Regions from separate parts of the Gardnerella sp. c10Ua_31 genome, predicted to be linked through region 1. Evidence: riboswitches for the same ligand, from Rfam matches in the RefSeq annotation. Region 1 holds a riboswitch; the other holds the start of a gene.
What was found. Region 1 has a riboswitch for thiamine pyrophosphate ahead of NYP55_RS01665 (ECF transporter S component). Riboswitches for the same ligand answer to the same signal wherever they lie in the genome.
Positions count from the first base shown of each region.

Region 2: it holds a riboswitch for thiamine pyrophosphate, as region 1 does, so the genes downstream of both, NYP55_RS05690 (ABC transporter permease) here and NYP55_RS01665 (ECF transporter S component) in region 1, are expected to answer to the same signal.

Region 1 covers NZ_JANUYG010000001.1:414,484-417,901, reverse strand. Annotated here, with positions in the region: gene NYP55_RS01675 (DivIVA domain-containing protein) at 1-203, shown strand, start outside; gene recO (DNA repair protein RecO) at 258-1,010, shown strand; TPP riboswitch at 1,097-1,198, shown strand; gene NYP55_RS01665 (ECF transporter S component) at 1,235-1,855, shown strand; gene NYP55_RS01660 (ABC transporter substrate-binding protein) at 2,032-2,955, shown strand; gene NYP55_RS01655 (phosphotransferase enzyme family protein) at 3,064-3,418, shown strand, end outside.
Region 2 covers NZ_JANUYG010000003.1:146,362-149,779, reverse strand. Annotated here, with positions in the region: gene NYP55_RS05700 (L-lactate dehydrogenase) at 1-271, opposite strand, end outside; gene eno (phosphopyruvate hydratase) at 482-1,777, opposite strand; TPP riboswitch at 1,925-2,031, shown strand; gene NYP55_RS05690 (ABC transporter permease) at 2,042-2,830, shown strand; gene NYP55_RS05685 (ABC transporter substrate-binding protein) at 2,861-3,418, shown strand, end outside.

The DNA.
Region 1 (3,418 bases):
TGAATCTTTCACTTCTTGCTTCGCCTAAGTTCGAGCCTTCGCAAAGTCTTAATTTAGATATTCCAGATCTTTCGTTCCCTGTTATGAACCATTTTGACACTTCGGTTGAAGATTCTTCTCGCGAAGCAAATAATGATTCAGATGATTTTGACGATACTGGCGAATCTAATTTTGGCGGATTTGTAAACCCAAATCATAATTAATAATCTATTTTTCACTTAGATTTAGGGATTATACAAGCTAAGAGTTATTGATTAATGCCGTTATATAACGATGAAGCTGTTGTTCTTAAGACTTTTCCTCTTGGGGAAGCTGATCGAGTTATTGTTATGCTCACTAAAAAGCATGGCAAGGTTCGAGCTGTTGCAAAAGGTGTAAGGCGGTTAAAATCTAGATTTGGTGGGCGCTTAGAGCCATTTATGCGTGTTAATGCACTTTTTGCAACTGGCAAAACTTTTGATGTTATTTCTCAAGCGGTTTTAGTTTCGCCTTATGCTGGTAGCATTTGTGCGGATTACAATCTGTATAGTTGTGCTAGCATGATTGCAGAGATTGCAGACGATTTGGTCTCGTCTTGCGCACAATATTCGGATTCTTGCTCACAATACAATCTTCTTATAGCTGCTTTGTCTGCTCTTTCTAAAAGTTTGCATAGTGCTGAATCAATCGCGCTTTCGTACGTTTTAAGAGCATTGCAATTAGCTGGATGGTCTCCTAGGTTAAATGAGTGCGTTATTTGTTCAACACGCAATGATTTAGACTATTTTTCGGCAGCTAGTGGTGGAGTTATGTGCTCTAAAGATCATGCTTTAGAGTCTATTAAGTGCAATGATTTAGCGCGTTTTCAAATGATTTCATTAATTAATGGCGATTGGCAAAATTTAGACGGAACAAGTATTGACGATTTAACGTCTAAATGCGTTGAACAATGGTGCGAATATTGGTTAGAAAAGCCTATTAGATCTATGCGTTTAAGCGAAAAAAATTCTAATTCGCTGTATTTTGATTAGAGTTTCTATTATCTTAATGAGCGATTTTGTTAATTTTATGTTTGAATTTTATAAAATTTGTCCTCGCTGTCTGATGCAATATGAATGATATCAGGCACGGGTGCTCTTTTAAGAGCTGAGAAGATTACTGTCTAACCGTTTAACGTGAATCGGGTAATGCCGACGTACGGAGTTTTCTGCAGGGTCGCCTTTGTTTGATTGGTTAAAGATGAAAGGAGACCCTAATGGGTACATCTGTTGAAGAAGAGACCGTGCGTCCATCCTTGCGTTGGAACGTAGCCGATGTTACGCTCACGGTTGTTATTGCTGTAGCTTCTGGTATTATCTTCTGGGGCATCGGCTTGATTAGTGAGCCTATTTCTGCTGCTCTTAAGCTTATTCCAGTTCCAGGCGTTAGCGCTTTGTACTACGGTTTGTTCTACTTCGCTGGTCCTTTAGCTGCTATTATGGTTCGCAAGCCAGGCGCTGCACTATTCGGTGAGTTTATTGCTGCAATGGTTGAGTTGACTGTTGGTAGCCACTGGGGCGGTATTGGTACCGTTCTTCCTGGTTTTGTTCAGGGCTTGTTCGCTGAGTTTGCATTCTTGTTTGTTATGTATCGCAAGTGGAACGTTGGTTTGACTGCACTTTCTGGCGCGTTAGCTGGTTTGGGTGGAATCGTTTCAACCTATCCGTTCTACTACGCAGGTGTTCCAATCTTTGGCGCATTCATGATGATTCACACACTTTGCAGCATGATTTCTGGTGCTGTAATTGGTGGTGTAGTTATGTGGTACTTGTACAAGGGTATTGCTGCTACTGGCGCATTGAGCCGTTTTGCTTCTGGCAAAGAAGTACGCGCTTAAGTCTTAACTTTTGCTAGTAAGATTTTATTTGTGGGCGGGGGATTAATAACCTCGCCCACTTTTGTAAAGTCGCAAGTTAAGTCGCAAGAAAAGTTGCAAGTTAAGTCGCAAGTTAAGTCGCAAATAAAAGTCGCAAATAATAAAATCACAAATCACTATAAAACAAAGGAGTTAGTATGCTAAGAGTACGTCTTGAATATGTGCATCCATGGACGAATCACGCAGGTATGTACCTTGCAAGAAAGCGCGGATTGTACGCACAATACGGATTAGATGTAGAGTTTACAAGCACAGATACGGAGCGTGGAGATGTTCCAGCATGCTTGGAGCGTGGAGAAGTAGATATAGCTCTTGTTCGCTTAAATCAGCTTTTGGCTCATCAAAATGGCGCAAACAAGCTAACGTCATTTGCTGTAATGAATCAATCGCAAATTGGCGGAATCATAACAAATAAAAACACGGGCATTACGCGATTCAAAGATCTAGAAGGAAAGCGCGTAGTAATCCCTATGGGCGTTAAGCGCTTATACACGGAGCTTCAGCAGGCTGTTGCTGCCGACGGAGGCGACTTTAGCAAGCTGATTACAATTGACCCAGGCCCATGGGAGCCAGACATTCGAGCAGTAGAGCGCGGAATGTGCGACGCTTTTATTAACGTTGCTTGGTGGGAGCCATACCAGGGTTCGCTTCCATTTGATCAAGTTGTTGTTCTTCCATTCGATTCTATTGGCGTAGCTCCGCATCATTCTTACTATGTTTGCGCTCGCCAAGAGATGATTGAGCGAAATCCGCAATTAATACGCAACTTTGCAAGCGCAACCGTTAAGGGCTATGAACTTGCAGGAAAAGACCCGCAGGCTGGCGTTGATGCTTTGCAAAATACGCTTTGCCACATTAGCCCAGAGGCTTTGCGCGCCTCGCTAGACGAAGTGATTCCGTCTTGGTACGACAAGAATGGTCGTTGGGGTACAGCAGACATGGCTTTGGTGGAAAACTACACTCGTTGGATGGGTGAAAATGGCCACTTAAGCGTGCCTCTTGATTGCGCGCTAAAGAGCCTAGAAAGCGGATGCGTAACAAACGAGTATTTGCCAGAATAGTCGGCCAGCATGTGCTTGAATCGCAAGCATAATAACGATTGCAAACGCAATTACAATCGAAAATAAATATCACAATTCAATGAACCTGTGGCAATAATTGGAGCAAATATGGAAAACGAAAGCAACGACCCTCAACTAGATATTGTTGCTCAAAGATGGGCAAATGTTGATTTAGATGAGGCAAATACTGTGTGCTCGCTTTTAGGGGAGCCGCTAGAAGCAGATTGCGTTTTAAGCCATAGTTTGCGCCCGATGGCTGCAGGTTCATTGATTCGCGCGCATTACAAAGATGATTCGCCAAGAAAATCGCAAAGTTTAGACGTTTATATTAAAAGATGCAGCACAAAAGTGAGGCAAGCAAGCACAATTAGGCCGTATCATCGTTTTGCGGAGCATCTTTTACAAAACAAAATAAGCACGCCAAAGTACTTGTATTTTAATAAAAATAGCGAGACTTTAGGTT
Region 2 (3,418 bases), on a different contig from region 1:
AACGATCTGGATGAGGAACATCCAAAAGCTTTATGTGACCCAAGGCGCTTACAATTACCTCTACGTCTTTTAATGCTTCATAATCATTAACCGTAATATTAAGGTTAAAAGGCACATTATCCATTGAATCTTCAAAATCCAATGCGTCGGCATTCACTTTTGCCTCGTTTGTATCATAAAGATACAAATCATCAGCATGACCGCCAACAACAAGTTGATGCGCTACTGCTGCACCAACGTTTCCCATGCCTATAACTGCGACTTTTCTCATATGAAACATCTCCTTCCGTTTTTAGTTTTCCATAAAAAATAGCACTATTTTGATGAGAATGAAAGTAATTTTAGAAAAATTTATATATTTTTTCAAAAAATCGCTAAAATATACGAAAAACGGCCAATCGCATGAATGCGACTGGCCGAATTATGCTACAGTCTAGATCTTAAACAAGACTTACGTAGAACTTATAAAAGCTCTAGCATATTACTTCATATACTTCTTGCAAGCCTTGAATGCGCTGTAACCAGCATATTGAGCAGTAGAACCAAGCTCTTCTTCAATCTCAAGCAAGCGGTTGTACTTAGCAATACGCTCGCCACGAGCAGGAGCACCAGTCTTGATTTGGCCAGTGTTCTTAGCAACAGCAAGATCAGAAATGGTGGTATCTGGGGTTTCGCCAGAACGGTGGGAAACCATAGAAGTGAAGCCATTCTTGGTTGCAAGCTCAATAGCGTCGAGAGTCTCGGTAACGGAACCAATCTGGTTCAACTTTACGAGCAAGGAGTTAGCTGCTCCAAGCTCAATGCCCTTAGCCAAACGCTTTGGATTAGTAACGAGCAAGTCGTCACCAACGAATTGCAAACGATCGCCAAGACGCTTGGTGATTGCTGCCCAATCATCCCAGCCTTCTTCCTGGAATGGATCTTCGATAGAAACGATTGGATACTCGTTAATGAGCTTCTCGTAGTAATCAAGCATGTAAGCAGATTCGCGCTCTTCGCCGTCGAAACGATACTTGCCAGTTTCCTTGTTGTAGAACTCAGAAGAAGCAACGTCGAGGGAAATACCAATCTGCTTGCCCGGCTCGTAACCTGCAGCTTCGATTGCATCCATAATGTACTTCAAAGAATCTTCGTTGGACTTCATCTTTGGAGCGAAGCCACCTTCGTCGCCAAGACCAGTAGCCAAGCCTTCCTTCTTCAAAACGTTCTTTAAGGTGTGATAAACCTCAACGCCAGCGCGCAAAGCGTCGCTATAAGTAGCAAAACCGTATGGAGAAATCATGTATTCCTGAATATCGGTTGCAAAATCAGCGTGAGCACCACCGTTCATAATGTTCATGTTTGGAACTGGAAGAATGTGGCCATTTGTACCGCCAATGTAGCGATACAAAGGAAGCTCAGCAGACTCAGCAGCAGCATAAAGAGCAGCAAGAGAAACGCCAAGAATAGCGTTTGCGCCAAGCTTGCCCTTGTTTGGAGTGCCATCAAGCTCGATCATTGTTTCATCAAGAGCGCGCTGATCAGAGGCATCCATGCCAATAACCTTTGGAGCGATTACTTCGTTAACAGCCTTAACTGCTTCCAAAGTACCCTTGCCTTGGTAGCGAGACTTATCGCCATCGCGACGCTCCCAAGCTTCTGCCTCACCAGTTGAAGCACCAGAAGGAACTAAACCAATTCCTTGAGCGCCATCTTCGGTCTCCAAATAAACCTGAACAGTAGGATTTCCACGAGAATCCAAAATTTCGCGTGCATATACGCTTTCAATAGCTGCCACAACTACTCCTTATTTATCTGTTGGTTGTGTAACATATTTAAGATTAATGCGTTTTATGGACGTTATTTCGCAGCGTAAGTCGTTAAGCATACAAGACTATATAATCTAAGCTTTTGTTAATTTGTCCACACCTTTGTACAATAATAACAAACTGACACGGGGTGCAATTATTTGCTTGATTGTAATTGCTGAGATTATACCCGTCGAACCTGATATAGCTAGTACTATCGAAGGGAATGTCGAATGGTTAGCCATTGTAAGAGCATGCTAAAAAATGCATCTTCTTCACTACGTTTATGTGTGCCATGGCTTTCTACACTTGTCATACTTATTGGATGGTTTTTAGCTACACTTGGGCCTAAAGAGACTAGGCACATTCCATCACCTGCAGAAGTAATTAACGCTTTTCAAGAATTAAACTCAGAAGGTTTAATTTGGCCTTCGTTGGGAATTAGTTTTACAAGAGTTATTGCAGGATTATGTTTAGGAATGATAATTGCAGTTCCAGCAGGAGTTATTTCTGGTAGCACAAAGCTGGGCGACATTATTATTAACAAGCCTGGCCACATGCTACGGTCTGTTCCTTTTACTGCACTAGCACCTTTGCTTATTATTTTATTAGGCATTGGTGAGACTATGAAAATAGCTCTTATTGCTATAGGCGTATTTGGAACGTTCTACGTAAATATGAGGGATGGAGTTCGTAATATTGATCCCAAACTCTTGGAATTAGCTCGCGCATACAAAGTAAATAGCAAAACAGTATTTTTCACAATTCTTCTTCGAGGAGCGCTACCTAACTTTATGACTGCTTTGCGCTTTGCAATATCAGTGTCTTGGGTGGCATTGGTAACGTGTGAAACAGTCAACGCTTCAAAAGGAATTGGATATGTTCTTGCAAGATCACAAGAATTTTACAGACCAGATCAAATGCTGCTATGCATAGTTTTATACGCGATTGCAGGTCTACTTTCTGAAGGAATTGCAACACTTTTAGAAAAAATTTGCATGCCTGAGCGACGTTCATCCATCGTTAAAATCAAACAGAACTAAGAATATTAGCAAAATAATTAGGAGAATAAAATGGCTAAATTCGCATTATCTACAACAAGCAAGCGAGCATTAGCAGCTTTCTGCGCGCTTTGCACAGCAATCACCCTAGCATCATGCGGGAGCTCGAACAATAAAACACAAGCATCATCCGCAAAATCTTCCACAAATACTACTAAGCAAGTAAAAGAAGATACTGGAACTTTAAGAGTAGCATATTTGACTTCTGCAAATTATTTAACAACTCTTTCAAATAACACAAAGATGGCAGATAAGATCTTTGGTAAGGCAAAGGTTACATTTAGCGGGCCATATGTTCCTCCAGAAGCAAACACTGCAGTAACTTCTGGAAACGCAGACGTAACAACCACAGGATCTGGCCATTTTATTCATTTTATCTCCAAAGGCCAGCCATGGGTTGCTTATGCTATTAACTATTACAATGGAAACGCTCAAGGAATCGTAGCAGCACCAAATAGCGGAATCAAATCGCTTAAAGACTTATACGGAAAGAAGATTGGAATTATTGCTAAAGGTGGAAGTGGAGATTATATAATTCACAAAGCTTTTGAAAAAGCAGGACTTGACCCA